2 regions of the Weizmannia sp. CD-2023 genome follow, and region 2 is predicted to be linked to the other one. Evidence: riboswitches for the same ligand, from Rfam matches in the RefSeq annotation. Region 2 holds a riboswitch; the other holds the start of a gene.
The links. Region 2 has a riboswitch for lysine ahead of P9687_RS12170 (aspartate kinase). Riboswitches for the same ligand answer to the same signal wherever they lie in the genome.

Region 1: linked by a shared signal. The riboswitch ahead of P9687_RS13570 (amino acid permease) and the one ahead of P9687_RS12170 (aspartate kinase) in region 2 are both predicted to bind lysine.

The regions. Positions count from the first base shown of each region.
Region 1 is NZ_JARTJQ010000087.1:52,817-61,864, forward strand. It holds gene P9687_RS13545 (ABC transporter substrate-binding protein) at 1-583, opposite strand, end outside; gene P9687_RS13550 (ABC transporter permease) at 580-1,389, opposite strand; gene P9687_RS13555 (ABC transporter permease) at 1,393-2,184, opposite strand; gene P9687_RS13560 (ABC transporter ATP-binding protein) at 2,181-3,281, opposite strand; gene P9687_RS13565 (helix-turn-helix domain-containing protein) at 3,308-3,850, opposite strand; lysine riboswitch at 4,308-4,501, shown strand; gene P9687_RS13570 (amino acid permease) at 4,601-6,091, shown strand; gene P9687_RS13575 (peptide MFS transporter) at 6,440-7,933, shown strand; gene P9687_RS13580 (hypothetical protein) at 8,022-8,390, opposite strand; gene P9687_RS13585 (amino acid permease) at 8,919-9,048, opposite strand, start outside.
Region 2 is NZ_JARTJQ010000082.1:10,176-19,223, reverse strand. It holds gene sdhA (succinate dehydrogenase flavoprotein subunit) at 46-1,797, opposite strand; gene P9687_RS12180 (succinate dehydrogenase cytochrome b558 subunit) at 1,869-2,477, opposite strand; gene P9687_RS12175 (YslB family protein) at 2,906-3,370, shown strand; gene P9687_RS12170 (aspartate kinase) at 3,403-4,632, opposite strand; lysine riboswitch at 4,769-4,946, opposite strand; gene uvrC (excinuclease ABC subunit UvrC) at 5,049-6,821, opposite strand; gene trxA (thioredoxin) at 6,927-7,241, opposite strand; gene P9687_RS12155 (electron transfer flavoprotein subunit alpha/FixB family protein) at 7,428-8,408, opposite strand; gene P9687_RS12150 (electron transfer flavoprotein subunit beta/FixA family protein) at 8,439-9,048, opposite strand, start outside.

The DNA.
Region 1 (9,048 bases), on a different contig from region 2:
TCGTATCATTCAGCGAGTAATGCAGGCTGTTGAGCCCCATCCCCATCACTTCGCGGGCGCCGTCCACAAGCAGAATCTGATTTTTCAAATCGGGATCCCACAGGTCGTCCCAGCTTGTAATTTTTTTGCCACCGAGCATACTTGAATTATACACAATCCCGACCGTCCCCCAGAAATAAGGCACTGAGTATTGATTTTTCGGGTCAAACGGCAAATCCATAAAGCGCGAATCGATATATTTCAAGTTCGGCAGCTTCGAATGATCAAGCGGAATCAGCAAGTTCTCCTTTTTCATCTTTTCGATCATATACTCGGATGGAACCGCAACATCAAACGTTGTACCACCCTGGGAAATTTTGGTCATCATGGCTTCGTTCGAATCGAAAGTTTGATAAATGACTTTGATGCCGGTCTGCTTTTCAAATTTCTTAATCAAGGCGGGATCGATATAATCCCCCCAGTTGTAAATCGTGAGCGTATTTCCGCCTGCATAGCCTTCCGTTTGGTTCATGCGCCCAGCGAGAAATTGCAGGGCAAGGGCGACAACGATTATCGCAATAAAAACACGCAGCAGCTGTTTCATCTTTTAACCCCCATTCCGTTCGTACGGGCCTGGCGCTGGTTCACGAGGTAGTACCCGATCACAAGGATAATAGAGAAGAAGAAGAGCAGCGTTGACAGCGCGTTAATCGTGAGTGAAATCCCCTGGCGTGCCCGCGAATAAATTTCAACGGAAAGCGTCGAATAGCCGTTGCCGGTGACAAAAAAGGTGACGGCAAAATCATCGAGCGAATACGTGAGCGCCATGAAAAAACCGGCAAAAATACCGGGCGTAATATACGGGAGAATCACCTTCGACAACACATCCCACTGGCTTGCCCCAAGGTCGCGCGCCGCATCAATCAAAGTCGGGCTCATTTCCTGCAGTTTCGGCAGCACCATCAGCACAACAATCGGAATGCAAAAAGCGATGTGCGAAACGAGAACGGATGTAAACCCGAGCTTGATCCCTGCAATCGTAAATAAAATCAGGAACGATGCACCGATAATAACGTCAGGGCTTACGATCAGCACATTATTGAGCGAAAGCAGCGCATTTTTCGTTCTTCTTCTTTTCACAAACCGGATCGCGAGCGCCCCCATCACACCGATCACCGTTGAAATCGCGGATGCGAGTAGCGCAATCACAAGCGTGTTGATGACAATGATCATAAGGCGCGTGTCCTGGAACACTTCCTTGTACCATTCCCATGTAAAACCGCTAAATTCATGCATGTTCCCTGCTTTGTTGAACGAATAATACATTAAATAAAAGATCGGTGCGTAAAGGACGATAAACACAAATATCAGATATAAGTTTGACCATTTCCATCTTTTTTTCAACTTCATCCCTCACTTCCGGTTGCCAGTCACAATCATAATGACGACCATGGCAATGATCAAAAAGACGGCGATCGTAGACCCCATGCCCCAATCCTGTGTGACAAGGAAATGCTCCTCAATTGCCGTACCGAGCGTAATGACGCGGTTTCCCGCAATCAGGCGCGTAATCATAAAGAGTGACAGAGACGGAATAAAGACAGCCTGGCACCCTGATTTGACACCGTCCAGCGTGAGCGGAAACACAACGCGGCGGAACGTGGTCCATTTCGAGGCGCCAAGATCGCGCGCCGCATCCATAAAGACCGGGTTCAGTTCTTCAAGCGCGTTATAAATCGGCAAAATCATAAACGGGATAAAAATATAAGTAGACACAAACAAAAAGCTGAAGTCTGTAAATAAAATCTGCTTTTGCCCAATGCCCATCCATTCAAGAAACGAGTTGGCCGGGCCGAATGTGCCGAAAATCCCAAGAAACGCATACGCTTTTAACAACAAATTGATCCATGTCGGCAAAATGATTAATAAGAGCCAGAGCTGCTTATGCCGCGATCTTGTCAAAAGATAGGCCGTCGGATACGAAATCAAAAGCGTAAACGCCGTAATCAAAAACGCATACCAAAAAGAGCTCAGCGCCATTTTCAAATAAACAGGCGTAAAAAATTTTTCATAGTTGACAAGCGACAAATGCCCTTCAATATCAAAAAAAGAATAATAGAGAATGAGCAAAATCGGCGCGATTACAAAAAGAAGGATCCACAGCAAATACGGAACGAGATAAAAAGTGCGTGCATTTACTTTCATGGCCGGACCTCATCGTACGCTTCCAGGCGCCGGTCGAATTCCTCTTCTGTTTCGCCGAATCTCATCACGTGGATCGCTTCCGGTTCAAAATAAAGGCCGATCGTATCCCCGACTTTTGCTTTTTTTGTCGAGTGGACAAGCCATTCATTTCCCTCTTCATCGTAGCAACAAATTTCATAATGGACGCCGCGGAACAGCTGCGTATCCACCCGCACTTTCAAGTTCCCTTTTTCCGGTGTCGTGATTTCTAAATCTTCCGGGCGGATGACAATTTCAACCGGCTCGTTCGGATGAAAGCCGCGGTCAACGCATTCGAACGCACGGCCGTTAAATTCCACAACAAAATCCTTGATCATTTTTCCCGGAAGGATATTGGACTCGCCGATAAAGTCCGCGACAAAGCGGTTGATCGGTTCATCGTAAATATCGGTCGGCGTACCGCTCTGCTGGATTTTCCCGTTATTGATGACAAAAATTTCATCGCTCATCGCAAGCGCTTCTTCCTGGTCGTGCGTGACAAAAATAAACGTAATGCCAAGGCGGCGCTGCAGTTCACGCAGTTCATACTGCATCTCTGTCCTTAGCTTCAAATCAAGCGCGGAAAGCGGTTCGTCCAGCAAAATCACTTCCGGTTCATTGACAATCGCGCGCGCAATCGCAACACGCTGCCGCTGCCCGCCTGACATTTCGCTGATTTCCCGGTTTTCATAGCCTTCCAGATTCACAAACTTCAAGGCTTCTTTTACTTTTTGTTCAATCACAGCTGCCTTCATTTTTTTAATGCGCAGCCCAAATGCGACGTTTTCATACACATTTAAATGAGGAAATAGCGCATAATCCTGGAAAACGGTATTGACCTGGCGCCGGTTGGCTGGCACGTCATTCACGATTTTTCCATTGATGTAAATATTTCCTTTTGTCGGCGCAATAAATCCCGCAATCAGGCGCAAAATCGTTGTTTTTCCGCAACCCGACGGTCCGAGCAGAGTGTAAAATTTTCCGCGTTCTATTTCAAAACTGACGTCATCCAAAATAGCAGGGTCATCGTCGTATTGTTTTGTGACATGTTCAAAACGAATGATGATATCGCTGTTCATTGCTGTCCTCCTCTTCTATGTTCAGCTTACAGATACGATTCCGTGGCAACCAGTACAAGCCTGGACCGGCCTTCCGCGTCATTCAGGATCTGATGCTCATCGGATGCATGATAATAAATGGCTTCTCCGGCTTTCGCACGGTACAGGCGTTTGCCAAGCCGCACCGCAATCCGGCCTTCCAGTACATAGGCAAAGGTTTCCGATAAAGAAGGTTCAAACGTTTTAAACTCCCCTTTTTCCTCAAGCGTAAGCAGGATCGGTTCCATTTCCTTTTCATTCGATTCCGGGACGAGCCACTGGATTTTATAACCGCGCTCTTCATCGAGATAATCGGTCTGGTCTTCTTCCCCGTATACGACCTTTTGTTCACGCTCTTCTTCATCAAAAAATTCTTTCGGCGTGCAGCCGAGTACTTCCAATATATTAAAAAACGTGTCAATCGAAGGGGAGCTTAAATCCCGCTCAAGCTGGGAAATATAGCCTTTGCTTAAATCCGTACGCTCTCCAAGTTCCTCCTGGGTGAGTCCTTTTTTTAACCTTAAGTTTTTAATTTTTTTCCCGATCTCCATCATAAAACCTTCCATTTTGTTTAGCATTTGTAAACTCAAAGGCAAGGAAGTTTTGTTTTGTTAAACTTTAAGTTTACTTTCATATGTATTATACAAAAAAGCAGGCAGATGTAAAGGTTTTTTTGAAAAAAACACAAATCATGGCTGTCCCCCTGCTGTCTCGGCTCCCCTCCTTTCCAGCCGGTTTATGAAAACGAACAATCCCACTCGGGCGTTTTCTTACAGAGAGGCAGATGTTTGTAAAAATAAGCCCGCATATAAAATATGGCCGCGCTGTTGCCTGCTGCAAAAAGTCAATCATGCAAACTGGCGCCGGGCTTGACGTAAAAACTGAAATCCATTTTATATAACACCTATTTTTGCCACCCCGTTCTGCTGCCTTTTCTATTGATTTTCCCTAAAAACATAACTATAATAATATGTAAATCAAATTGAATAAAAAAATCCTCATCAAATCCGGTGAGGTAGAGGTCGCAGCTTTTATGAGTAAATCGGACGAGACACGGGTAAAGTTTAAGACTCCGGTTGAAAGGAAAAGCTGCCGAAATGTGGTGCCGGATCCCGCGGTGCCATGTTGGGGCTGTTTCCGAACAGGAACAGAACTGTCACATATGCGATTCCCCCTCGCATATGTGTTGAGCTATCTTCGGAAGGTTGATGGAGGGTATACGCTTTGATGCCGCGTCTCCACGACTGCGGCATTTTTGTTTATTCCCTGCTCCTTCCTATATAAAAAGGAGTGTATCAAGGATGGATGACTTCTATCATGGGCAAAGCACTACAGCTGGAGCGGTTCCCGTTACGAAAAAGGGTGAAGTGACAAAACTAAAGCGAAAATTAAAATCCCGCCACCTGACCATGATTTCCCTCGGCGGATCAATCGGAACCGGGCTTTTTCTGGCAAGCGGCGGGGCAATCCACAGCGCGGGGCCGGGCGGGGCGCTTCTCGCTTATGCCTTAATAGGCGTCATGGTGTACTTTTTAATGACAAGTCTTGCGGAAATGGCCGCCTACATGCCGGTTGCAGGCACCTTCAGCACGTACGCGACGAAATTTGTTGACCCGGCACTTGGATTTGCGCTTGGCTGGAACTATTGGTATAACTGGGCGATCACGATTGCGGCCGAATTATCGGCAGCAACCATTATCATGAAATTCTGGTTCCCGCATACGCCTTCGATCGTGTGGAGTGCGGCCTGCCTTCTCATCATGTTCTTATTAAATTATTTATCTGTAAAAGGGTTCGGGGAAGCAGAATACTGGTTTGCAATCATAAAAGTCGTGACCGTCATTGCCTTTATCATTGTCGGCGCACTGATGATTTTCGGGATTATGGGTGGAAAAGCAATCGGCTTCCATAACCTTACGATTGCAGACGGCCCGGTCCACGGCGGATTCCTGGCCGTACTCGGGATTTTTATGGCAGCCGGGTTTTCGTTCCAGGGAACAGAACTGCTCGGGGTTGCGGCCGGTGAAAGTGAAGATCCGGAAAAAACCATTCCGCATGCTGTGAAATCTGTTTTTTGGAGAATTTTGCTTTTCTATATTCTGGCGATTTTTGTCATCGGCCTGCTGATTCCGTTCACGGATTCGAGACTAACCGCCGACGACATTACGATGAGCCCGTTCACAATTGTATTTCAGCGTGCCGGCATTGCCTTTGCTGCTTCTGTCATGAATGCGATTATTTTAACGGCTGTTCTTTCTGCCGGCAACTCGGGTATGTACGCGTCAACGCGAATGCTCTGGGAACTGGCGCGTGACGGCAAAGCGCCGAAATTCCTCGGAAAACTGAATAAACGCGGGGTACCGGTGAATGCACTGATTGTCACTGCGCTTGTCGGAACGGTGGCTTTCCTTGCATCTTTCTTCGGTGACGGGGCAGTGTACAACTGGCTCCTGAACGCATCCGGCTTATCCGGCTTTATCGCCTGGCTCGGGATTGCCATCAGCCATTACCGGTTCCGCCGTGCATATGTGGCGCAAGGCAAAGCGTTGAGCGACCTGCCTTACCGTTCGAGATGGTTCCCATTCGGACCGCTATTTGCGTTTGCCGTTTGTACGGTCGTCATTCTCGGGCAAAACTACCAGGCATTTCTGGGAGACCATATTAAGTGGGAAAGCGTGTTTGTCTCGTATATCGGCCTGCCCATCTTTATTGCCGTATGGCTCATTTATAAATTTGTGAAAAAGACAAAAGTCGTTTCTTTACAGGAATGCGATTTTAACCGGGAATCCTAACGGAAAAACCTGCGGTGGCTGCCGCAGGTTTTTACTTTCATCAGAAACTTACTTTTAACATAAATTATATGAAATTTACCTTTATTTTAATTTATGAAAACGTTTCCTTTATCTAGGAAAAAAATTCATTTTAAATATTTTCCTAGCTCAGAATCCTTTATTTCATGCGGATTCCAGCCTTTTTTAACAATGACGCACACAAATTTGCCAAAAAATTAATCTTTATTTTTTTCTCATTTTACGTTAATATTTTATCTATCGCATTCATTCCCCGAAAAAACCAGCACTTATTTTTCAGTTAATTTCACAAATTATGCCAATATGTGATTTTTACAAGGAGGCAATGGCATGTCAACAATCGACAAGAAAAAAGTTCTGGAAACTGTTCCACAGACCGGATTTTTTGGTCATCCAAAAGGGTTGTCGACTTTATTTTTCCTAGAGTTTTGGGAGAGATTCTCTTACTACGGGATGAAAGGGATTCTGATTTACTACATGTATGACCGCCTGTCAAACGGCGGGTTGGGATTGGACCCGACAACAGCCGCATCGATTGCTTCGATTTACGGCGCGCTTGTTTATATGTCGGGGATTATCGGCGGCTGGATTTCAGACCGTCTGCTCGGTTCCGCCAAAACCGTTTTTTACGGCGGAGTGCTGATTATGCTCGGGCATATTGCGTTGTCCTTTCCGGGAGGGTTCCCGGCGCTGATCGTTTCCATGGTGCTGATTGTGCTTGGGACAGGCTTGTTAAAACCAAATGCCGCTTCAACCGTCGGGGAATTGTATGATGAAAAAGACTTGCGGCGCGATTCCGGTTTCAGCATTTACTACATGGCGGTTAACCTCGGGGCCTTCATTGCGCCGCTCATTGTCGGAACAATCGGTCAGGGGTACAATTACCATCTCGGCTTCAGTATTGCAGCGATCGGAATGTTTTTCGGTTTGATCGCATTCACCATGTCCAGGAAGAAAAATCTTGGGCTTGCCGGCTCTGTTGTGCACAACCCGTTGAAGCCGGAAGAAAGAAGATCGACTTTCACCAAAATCGGCGTAGGAGCTGTCGTCCTGATTATTTTGCTGGCGATTACCATTCCGACACGGATTTTAAATCTGAACAGCTTTATTACCATCGTCAGCATTTTAGGATTTTTGATTCCTGCCTGGTACTTCTTTATGATGTACTTTAGCAAAAAAACATCGAAAGACGAACGCTCACGCATTTTGGCTTATATTCCTTTATTTATTGCTTCCATCGTCTTCTGGGCGATTGAAGAACAAGGCGCGAGTTTGCTCGCCGTCTATGCGGACAAGCGGACACAGCTGAATTTTGCCGGCATTCATATTTTACCGTCCTGGTTTCAGACATTGAATCCGCTGTTTATCGTCGTCTTTGCGCCGGTTTTGGCTTCGCTTTGGGTGAAGCTGGGAGACAGGCAGCCGTCTACACCGGTTAAATTTTCGTTTGGGCTTATCCTTGCTGGTTTGTCCTATATGGTCATGATGGCCCCGGCTTACTTTAACGGCTCTTCGTCGCTCGTGAGCCCGCTCTGGCTTGTATTGAGCTACTTCCTTGTCGTGATCGGGGAACTTTGCTTGTCACCGGTTGGTTTGAGTGTATCGACAAAGCTGGCGCCAGCCGCATTCTCGGCGCAAATGCTCAGCCTCTGGAACTTGTCTGATGCTGCGGCCCAAACGTTGAACGCCCAGCTTGTCAAACTGTACAGCGCCAACCATGAAGTGATCTACTTCGGCGGCGTCGGCCTTGTTTCGGTCATTTTGGGCATATTCCTGCTCCTCTACGCACCGGTTATCAAACGGCTGATGAGAGGGATAAAATAATAGATGAAGTGATGAAAAACCGGGGCATTGATCCCCGGTTTTTTTAATGGATTTGCTGGTATGTGCCGTGTAACAATTGGAGTGGATACTAATCGATTGGGGTAAGCTTAACCGTTGCTTCTGTCTGGACGGTGTAGCCGTCATACACCATAAACGTATAGGAAGCTTCGCCATTTACGCCAAGAATCGTATTCACATCTGGTACACCTTCTCCGTCAAAAGTGACGAAGTTCGATCCTTCACCAACCGGCGTGGCTTTATACCTTCCTTCCGGGATGTCTTTGCCAACTTCATATCTGCCGGCTGCCAGCGTCTTTGGTGCACTTTTCGCTTTCTGCACCTGTCCTGTCAATGAAGCAAGGTCCTTTTTCTTGGCATCCACTTTGCTTTGAGTGGATTTTAATTCTGATTTTGCATTTTTCAAGTCAGCTTGTGCAACATCGACCTGTTTGTTCAAAGTATCGAGTTGCGTTTTAAGATCATCTTGCTGGGATACAAGTTCCTCGGCTGCATCATAGTCATCTTCCCTTAACGTAGACGGGCCCTATGTAAAGAAAAGACTTCATTTTTGCACGCTTTCTTAACATAAACGCCCTCTAGGTTAAGGAAGAGCCTCTTTTTTTCACGCTTCCTTAACATAGGCGCGCTCTAGGTTAAGGAAGGCCTTCGTTTTTCCGCGCTTCCTTAACGTAGACGCCCTCTAGGTGAAGAAAGGCCTTCATTTTTCCACGCCTCCTTAACGTAGGGCTTGCTGAACACGCAAAATTCCTAGATTTGGCAAGGATGCTGACAGTTTTGGCAAAAATTTAAATGGTTTTTTTAGAAAGTCCAGAGAAAAGCTTGCACTTGAAAGCTGATTCAAGGTATAGAGAAGACAGAATCGTATTTTCAAAGATGAAGTCTTCTATATTTTAAGACACAGGTTGTTGACCCTATATAAAAGAGAAAAACCCGTTTGGAAATCCTCTTTCCAAACGGGTTTTTGTTAAATGCTTTTCTTCTTTCGTGTCAGGCCGTAAGCGATGACAAGCAGGATGAACCATACCGGTGTCACAAATAAGGCAACACGCGTATCTTTTGCTATCCCGAGAACCACGAGGACAAAAACAAAGAAC
Region 2 (9,048 bases):
CACCCGGGCAAAAGCCGGAAAAAATCCGTTTTTGCCCGATCCGAATCAGTGCTTCTTCGTGTAGTCGCGTACGCGCGGTTTGATCAGCGATACATCTACATCTTCATAGCTGAAGACCGGTTCATTGTTCACAGGGTCATAATTTGCCATCGTCGTTTTCAGCCATTCTTCGTCGTTGCGGTCCGGAAAATCAGGTTTATAGTGGGCACCGCGGCTTTCATTGCGGTTCAGAGCGCCGATCGTGATGACGCGCGCCAGCTGCAGCATGTTATACAGCTGCCGTGTAAACGAAGCCGCCTGGTTGCTCCATTTCGATGTATCTACAACATTAATATTTTTCCATCTTTCCATTAATTCCTGAATCTTTTCGTCCGTTTTCTTCAGACGGTCATTGTAACGGACAACCGTCACATTGTCTGTCATCCATTCGCCCAGTTCTTTATGCAGCACATAGGCATTTTCGGTTCCGTCAAGCGACAAAATATCGTTCCATTTTTTCTCCTGTTCTTGGACAGCACGTTCAAAGACGGTTGACGGCAGTGCATCCGTGCTCTTTTCAAGCCCGTCGATGTAGTTGACAGCTTCAGGGCCGGCTACCATCCCGCCGTAAATGGCAGAAAGCAGGGAGTTTGCCCCTAAGCGGTTCGCGCCGTGCATCGAGTAGTCGCATTCGCCTGCTGCGAACAGCCCCGGAATGCTCGTATGCTGTTTATAGTCCACCCATAATCCGCCCATGGAATAGTGGACGGCCGGGAACACTTTCATCGGCACTTTATGCGGGTCATCGCCGACGAATTTTTCATAGATTTCAATAATCCCGCCCAGTTTTACGTCCAGTTCATGCGGGTCTTTGTGCGACAAATCGAGATAAACCATGTTCTCGCCGTTAATGCCGAGTTTCAAGTCCACGCAGACATGGAAAATTTCACGGGTTGCAATGTCGCGCGGCACGAGGTTCCCGTATGCCGGATATTTTTCTTCCAGGAAATACCACGGTTTGCCGTCTTTGTACGTCCAGATGCGCCCGCCTTCCCCACGTGCGGATTCACTCATCAGCCGCAGTTTGTCATCGCCCGGGATGGCAGTCGGGTGAATTTGGATAAATTCGCCGTTCGCATACGTTGCGCCTTGCTGGTATACAATGGAAGCCGCCGAGCCGGTATTGATCATCGAGTTGGTTGATTTCCCGAAAATAATGCCAAGGCCGCCCGATGCCATAATGACGGCATCCGCAGGAAAAGCTTTGATTTCCATTGTTGTCAGGTTTTGCGAAACGATGCCGCGGCAAATGCCTTCATCGTCTTTGATAATGCCAAGAAATTCCCAGCCTTCGTATTTCGTGACAAGCCCGTTCACTTCATGGCGCCTTACCTGTTCATCCAATGCGTATAAAAGCTGCTGACCGGTTGTTGCGCCTGCAAATGCTGTCCGGTGGTGCTGGGTGCCGCCGAAACGCCTGAAGTCCAAAAGCCCTTCCGGCGTGCGGTTGAACATGACGCCCATCCGGTCAAACAGGTGGATAATCCCCGGCGCCGCTTCGCACATCGCTTTTACCGGCGGCTGGTTGGCAAGGAAGTCGCCCCCGTATACCGTATCGTCAAAGTGGATCCATGGCGAATCCCCTTCCCCTTTTGTATTGACAGCGCCGTTAATGCCGCCCTGTGCGCAAACAGAGTGCGACCTTTTTACCGGCACTAGCGAAAACAGATCAACCTGCCGGCCTGCTTCTGCAATTTTTACAGTCGCCATCAAACCGGCAAGCCCTCCGCCGACAACAATGATTTTGCCATTAGCCAACTTGATTCACTCCCTCTTCATACTTGATGCCTCTTACAAACCAGTAAACTGCTATTTTTCGAATCTTTTCATTATGCAAATGCTAATAAAGCCCTGACGCCGACAACAGAAAGCAGCACAAAGACCACAACCATCACATATGTGGAAATTTGCTGTGACCGGCGTGACTGTGTAATGCCCCAGCTGACCAGGAACGACCAGAGACCGTTGGCAAAGTGGAAAACGGCAGCCACTGTCCCAATTATGTACCAGGCGAGCATCCAACGATTTGCTAATAGATTTGCCATCAGATCAAAGTTCAATTCCTTGCCAAACGCCATTTGAATGCGTGTTTCATAGATGTGAAATACGAGAAAGATCAGGACCAACACACCGCTGATTCTTTGCAAAAGGTACATCCAGTTCCGGAAGTAGCCCATCGTGCCGACATTGCTCGATGCCGTAAACGAAATATATAAGCCGTAAATTGCATGGAACAAAAGCGGCAAATAAATGAACACTACTTCCACAAAAAGCAGAAACGGCAGGTTTTCCATAAAACCGGCTGCTTTATTGAAGGCAGCAGCACCGTTTACCGCATAGTGGTTCACGGTCAAGTGGATGACTAAAAATAAGCCGATGGGTATAACACCCAGCAAAGAATGCAGTTTGCGGTTATAAAACTCTCGATTTCCAGCCACATTGTATCCCCCTTTGTAGTGTGAATTTATGCAAAGAAGACAAATTTTGCATTGCTTCCTCCCGCATAAATATTTTATAACAATTATGTGACAGTTTTATTGTACTCCCGACAAATGGGCGCGTCAAGGAAACGCATTCACGAATTTGCGCTGAAAATACCGTTTATTTGTCATATTTGTCAGTCTTTCTCCCATTTTTTAAAATTTTTTCAGTATAGCTCTTTTGCCATATGCTTTTGCATAAAAAAGGAATTTTTATCCAAGGCTTGTCTTTTTTCATCGGATTTTACCGCAACCGGCATAATTTCCCCATGTGACGCGGAAGCCGGCGAAAAAAAGTTCCCATTATTTTTGTGTACACTCAAAAAATGCTTTTAAGTCCGGTTTTATTTTGTATATAATATAGCATATAGAAAGAGGGGAATTGCGTGAAATCTTCTGGCGGAAATGAACAAACCGTTGCGGAACAGCTAATGGTGCCCGCATTCGGATATGAGCTGTTGCGTAATATATTAATTCCGGATATACTCGGCAAGGAAACACCGGATATTCTATACTGGGCCGGAAAACATTTGGCAAGAAAATTCCAGCTGCTTACCTATGAAGAAATGGTTTCTTTTTTCAAAGAAGCCGGCTGGGGAACGTTATCGATCAAAAAAGAAGAGAAATATCATATCGAATTTGAGTTATCCGGGCCGATGATTGAACGGCAGCTGGATATGGGCGCAGGTCAAGAGCCGACATTCAAGCTTGAAGCCGGTTTTTTAGCCGAGCAGTACCAGATGCAGAAAAAACTGATCACGGAAGCTGTTGAGGAAGTTGCAAAAAAAGCAAAAAAAGTCCGGATCACCGTGCAGTGGGATGCGAAAGACCCGGCCGGGGAATCAATATGAAAAAGCAGGGGCTCCCCTGCTTTTTCATATTTTCATATATTTTGCTCCACTGCATCCAGTTCAAATGCTTCGTGCAGGCACCGGGCGGCCCGGACCATTTCTTTTGCATCGACAACGGTGGACACTTTGATTTCGGACGTGCTGATCATTTTAATGGCAATGCCGTGGTCTGCCAGCACCTGGAACATTTTTGCCGCAACGCCCGGGTTGGAAACCATGCCCGAACCGATGATGGACACTTTTGCGAGGCCGGTTTCCGTTTCAAAATGGTCAATGCTGAGGGCTTCTTTCCCGGCTTCCAAAAGATCGGCCGTTTCTTTCAGATCTTTATCTTTTATCGAAAAAGATAAATACGTTTTATGGTCCGCTGTCTGGTTCTGGATAATGATATCGACATCAATATGGTGTTCCGCCAGTGTCGTAAAAATATCCGGCAAATTGCGGAAGCCGTTTTCCAGTCCGAAAATGGTCACCCTTGTAATGCCATCTTCAAATGCAACGCCGCGGACAATTAAGTTTTTTTCCACCGAAACTTCCTCCTCTATTAACGTGCCTTCCTCCCTTTCAAGGCTCGAACAAACGATCAGCGGCACAGCCGCATTTTTGGCAAACTCCACTGCCCTTGCATGCAAAACGCCCGCCCCGAGACTCGCCAGTTCAAGCATCTCATCATAGGATACAGCCTTAAGCTTCCGGGCATTCGGAATATAGCGCGGGTCGGACGTAAACACGCCGGTTACATCCGTGTAGATCAGGCAGCGGTCCGCATGAAGCGCTGCTGCAAGCGCCACTGCCGTTGTATCTGAGCCGCCCCTACCGAGTGTCGCAATTTCGCCTTCTGGGGTGATGCCCTGAAACCCGGCGACGATTACAATTTGCCCGGCTGCCAGACGGGATTTGATTTTTTCAGTCCGGATTTCCGTGATCCGGGCGTTTCCGTGCACGGGTTCCGTTATAATGCCGGCCTGCCATCCGGTATAAGAAACGGCATCGTAGCCTTGATCGATCAGTGCCATGGCGACAAGCGAAATCGTCACCTGTTCGCCGGTTGAAAGCAGCATATCCATTTCGCGTTTTGCAGGATACGCAGAAAGTTCATTTGCAAGCCCGACAAGCTGGTCCGTTGTTTTGCCCATCGCGGAAACAACGACGACAACATCATGGCCCTTTTCCTTTTCTTCAATAATCCGGTTGACCGTATTCCGGATCCTTTCCACATTTCCAACCGAAGTTCCCCCGAATTTCTGAACAATGATTCCCAATAACTCCGCCACCTTCTGCAGTTTATAAGTAAAATGAGGCTGTCAGAGTGAAAGCAAAGCAACTTGGCGCCCATTTAAAAAAAGCAATGAGAACGGATATCTCATCGCTTTTGCATACGCGGGTACGCAGTCATTCCTGTGAGATAGCGCTCCAAGACATTTCATCCTGACAGTTCCGGACTTTTTCAGTACAGAACCAGCAAAAACGGCATTGAGACCATTTTCACTTCGGCAAAACTTCCTTTCAGAAACGATCCCGGAAGCCCAATCTTCTCCCGTTCCTTACTCTTAAGTTTTGCGCCTCTATCATGTAACGGCTTTGCCGGACGCCGGGATGACCGCTCCCGAAAGTCTGAAACAAAGCTTGCCATATGAAATTATCATGATTATACCATATACAGAAAAACCCTGCCAGGTTATTCTTGTAATTTTTTGATTAATGCTTCGGATACGGGACGCGGGATGCCCGCTTCCACAAATTCTTCCAGCTTTGCTTGTTTCATTTTCTTCAAGGAGCCAAAGTGGCGAAGCAGTTGTTTTTTCCGTTTCGGCCCGATGCCCGGAATATCGTCAAGCGCCGATTGAAAAGCGGATTTTCCGCGCAATTCCCTGTGGAAGGTAATCGCAAACCGGTGCACTTCATCTTGGATGCGCTGAAGCAGGTAAAATTCCTGGCTGTTCCGCCCGAGCGGCACAACTTCCAGCGGGTTGCCGAACAAAAGCTGCGATGTATTGTGCTTCTCATCCTTTGCCAGGCCGCCGATCGGGATCTCAAGCCCGAGCTCATTTTCAAGCACATCCCTTGCCGCGTCAATTTGCCCTTTTCCGCCGTCAATAATGATGAGATCCGGAAGCGGCAAGTTTTCCCTTAGGGCACGGATGTAACGGCGGCGGATCACTTCGCGCATCGATTCATAATCATCCGGTCCTTCCACTGTTTTGATTTTATATTTGCGGTATTCTTTTTTTGCCGGCTTACCGTCCACAAACACGACCATCGCCGAAACCGGGTTTGTCCCCTGGATATTCGAATTATCGAACGCTTCAATCCGGTGCGGCGTGTAGATGCCGAGCTTTTCGCCAAGATTTTCAACGGCTTTGATCGTTCGTTCCTCGTCCCGTTCAATCAACGCGAATTTTTCCTTCAATGCAATCTTTGCGTTCTTCTCGGCCATTAACACGAGTTCCCGTTTCTGGCCTTTTTTCGGCTGGAGCACTTTGATTTCGAGCAGTTGTTCCGCCAGTTCCCGGTCTGCTTTTTCCGTAATCAGCACTTCTTTCGGCTTAATATGTTCCGGTTTGGCGTAAAACTGCCCCAAATAGCTCAAAAATTCCTCCTCCGGCTCATCGTAAGACGGAAATAGCGAGACATCCCGTTCGATCAGCTTTCCTTGGCGCATGAAAAAGACCTGGACGCACATCCAGCCTTTATCCACTGCGTAGCCGAAAATGTCGCGGTCCGTAAAATCCGTCATTGTAATTTTCTGTTTTTCCATCGTCATTTCAATATTGGCGATCTGGTCACGGTATTCTTTTGCCCGCTCAAATTCAAGCTTTTCTGCAGCCTCATGCATTTTTTCTTCCAGTTCTTTTTTGATTTCCGTGTAACCCCCGTTCAAAAAGCGGGTAATTTGATCGGTGATCTCTTTGTATGTTTCTTCTTTCACCTCATTGACGCACGGCGCAAGACACTGGCCCAAATGGTAATAAAGGCAGACGCGGTCCGGCATATTGGTGCATTTCCGCAAAGGATACAACCGGTCCAGCAGCTTTTTTGTTTCATTGGCCGCCTGCACGTTTGGATACGGGCCGAAATATTTGCCTTTATCTTTTTTCACTTTCCGGGTGGTGATCAGACGCGGGTGGCGTTCATGGGTCAGCTTAATATACGGGTATGTTTTATCATCTTTCAGCATGATGTTGTATTTCGGGTCATGCTTTTTGATTAAATTAATTTCAAGAATAAGGGCTTCAATATTGGAAGAAGTGACAATATACTCAAAGTCTTCGATCTCGCTGACAAGCCGCTGCGTTTTTGCGTCATGCGAACCGGAAAAGTAAGAGCGGACACGGTTTTTTAAAATTTTGGCCTTCCCGACATAAATGATGGTCCCCTGTCTGTCTTTCATTAAATAGCAGCCGGGTTGGGCGGGCAGGAGGGCAAGTTTATTGCGGATCGTCTCGTTCAATTTCTCTTCACCTCAAAATCCTGCGTTCTGTAAAAAACCCGGACCACAGCCGGCCCGGATTTTAAAATGCATTTGCGCACGGCTTGAAGCCGCGCATTTATTGTATTATAAATGTTTGTTCACTAATTCTTGCAAAGCTTCTTTCGGCTGGTAACCGATCACTTTGTCGACCGGTTTGCCATCTTTCATGAGAACAAGGGTCGGAATGCTCATGACGCCGAATTTGCTGGTCGTTTCCTGATTCTCATCCACGTCTACTTTGACGATTTTCACCTTGTCGCCCATTTCAGCATCAATTTCTTCAAGTACCGGTGCAATCATTTTGCACGGACCACACCATGTTGCCCAAAAATCCGTTAATACCAAACCTTGGCTGACTTCCTGCTCGAAAGTCGCGTCGGTAGCATGTGTAATTGCCATATTGAAAGAACCCTCCTAAATCAAACTATTACTGCTTGGGATAAGTATATCATCCTTTATCATATGTTGCGAACAATTTGTCCGGTCCGGAAAAAGCAGTAATGATTTTATTATTTTATACCCTTTTTTCACGAATATCCAACAGAAAACAGGCCCGGAACGAATTTTTTTCGTCCGGGCCCGGGATTACGCCGATGTGACTTTTAGTTTTTTGATTTCCTCTGTGAGAAGCGGGACCACTTCGAACAGGTCGCCGACGATGCCGTAATCCGCCACGTTGAAGATGTTCGCTTCCGGGTCTTTGTTAATGGCCACAATCACTTTTGAGTTGGACATGCCGGCCAAATGCTGGATGGCGCCGGAAATACCGCATGCGATATACAAATCCGGTGTAACCACTTTGCCCGTCTGCCCGATTTGCAGGGAATAATCGCAGTAGCCGGCGTCACATGCGCCGCGCGAAGCCCCAACCGCGCCGCCGAGCACATCGGCAAGCTCTTTCAGCGGTTTGAAGCCGTCCGCGCTTTTCACGCCGCGGCCGCCTGAAACGATGACTTTCGCTTCCGAAAGGTCAACCCCTTCACTTACTTTCCGGACCACTTCTTTGATGATCGTGCGTAAATCTTTAATTTCCGCTTCGACGGTTTCAATGTCCCCTGTCCGCGATTCGTCTTTTTCAAGCGGGCTGATGTTGTTCGGCCGAATGGTCGCAAAGATGACCCCGTCTGTTACGATCTTTTTCTCAAACGCCTTGCCGGAGTAAATCGGGCGGGTAAAGACGACATGTTCCCCGGCTGATTCCACTGCGGTTGCGTCCGAAATCAGGCCGGCATCCAATTTAGCCGCTACTTTCGGGGCCAGGTCTTTGCCAAGCGCCGTATGGCCGATTAAGATGCCATCCGGCTTTTCAGATTCGACAATCGCAAGCAATGCTTGGGAAAAACCGTCTGAAGAATAGCTTTTCAGCTTCTCGTCTTCCACCACGGCAACACGGTCAGCACCGTATTGAATCATGTCTTTCCCCAAATCTTTCACAGCGTCCCCGATCAAAACGCCGACCACTTCCCCGCCTTCTGCTACCGTTTTTCCGGCGGCAATGGTTTCATATGATACATTGCGGAGCGATCCGTCACGGACTTCCCCCACTACTAATACTTTTCGACTCATGCTGATCCCCTCCATTTCCGGTTTCTTCGCTTAAATCACTTTTGCTTCGGTATGCAATAATTGGACAAGTTCTTTTACTTGGTCGGCAATTTCGCCTTCAAGCACTTTTCCTGCTTCTTTTTTCGGTGGCAGGTAAACCTCGATCGTTTTGGTTTTCGGCTCCACGTCTTCTTCTTCAAGGTCAAGGTCATCCAGTTCCAGCTCTTCAAGCGGTTTTTTCTTCGCTTTCATGATCCCCGGGAGCGAAGGATAACGCGGCTCATTTAAGCCCTGCTGCGCTGTGACGAGCAGCGGAAGGGTCGTTTCAATGATTTCGGAATCCCCTTCGACATCTCTTGTGACCGTCGCTTTGTCGCCATCAATTTCCAGATTGGTGATCGTCGTGACATACGGGATACCGAGCAACTCCGCCACCCGCGGGCCGACTTGTCCGGAAGCGTTGTCAATGGCGACATTCCCGCCGATAATGAGATCCGGTTCCTGCTCTTTTAAATAAGCGGCGAGCACTTTTGCCGTTGTGACCTGGTCGCTTGCTTCCACATCGTCTTCAATATTAATGAGGACTGCTTTATCCGCACCCATCGCAAGTGCCGTCCGCAATTGCTTTTCGGCTTCTTCATTGCCGACTGTGACAACTGTG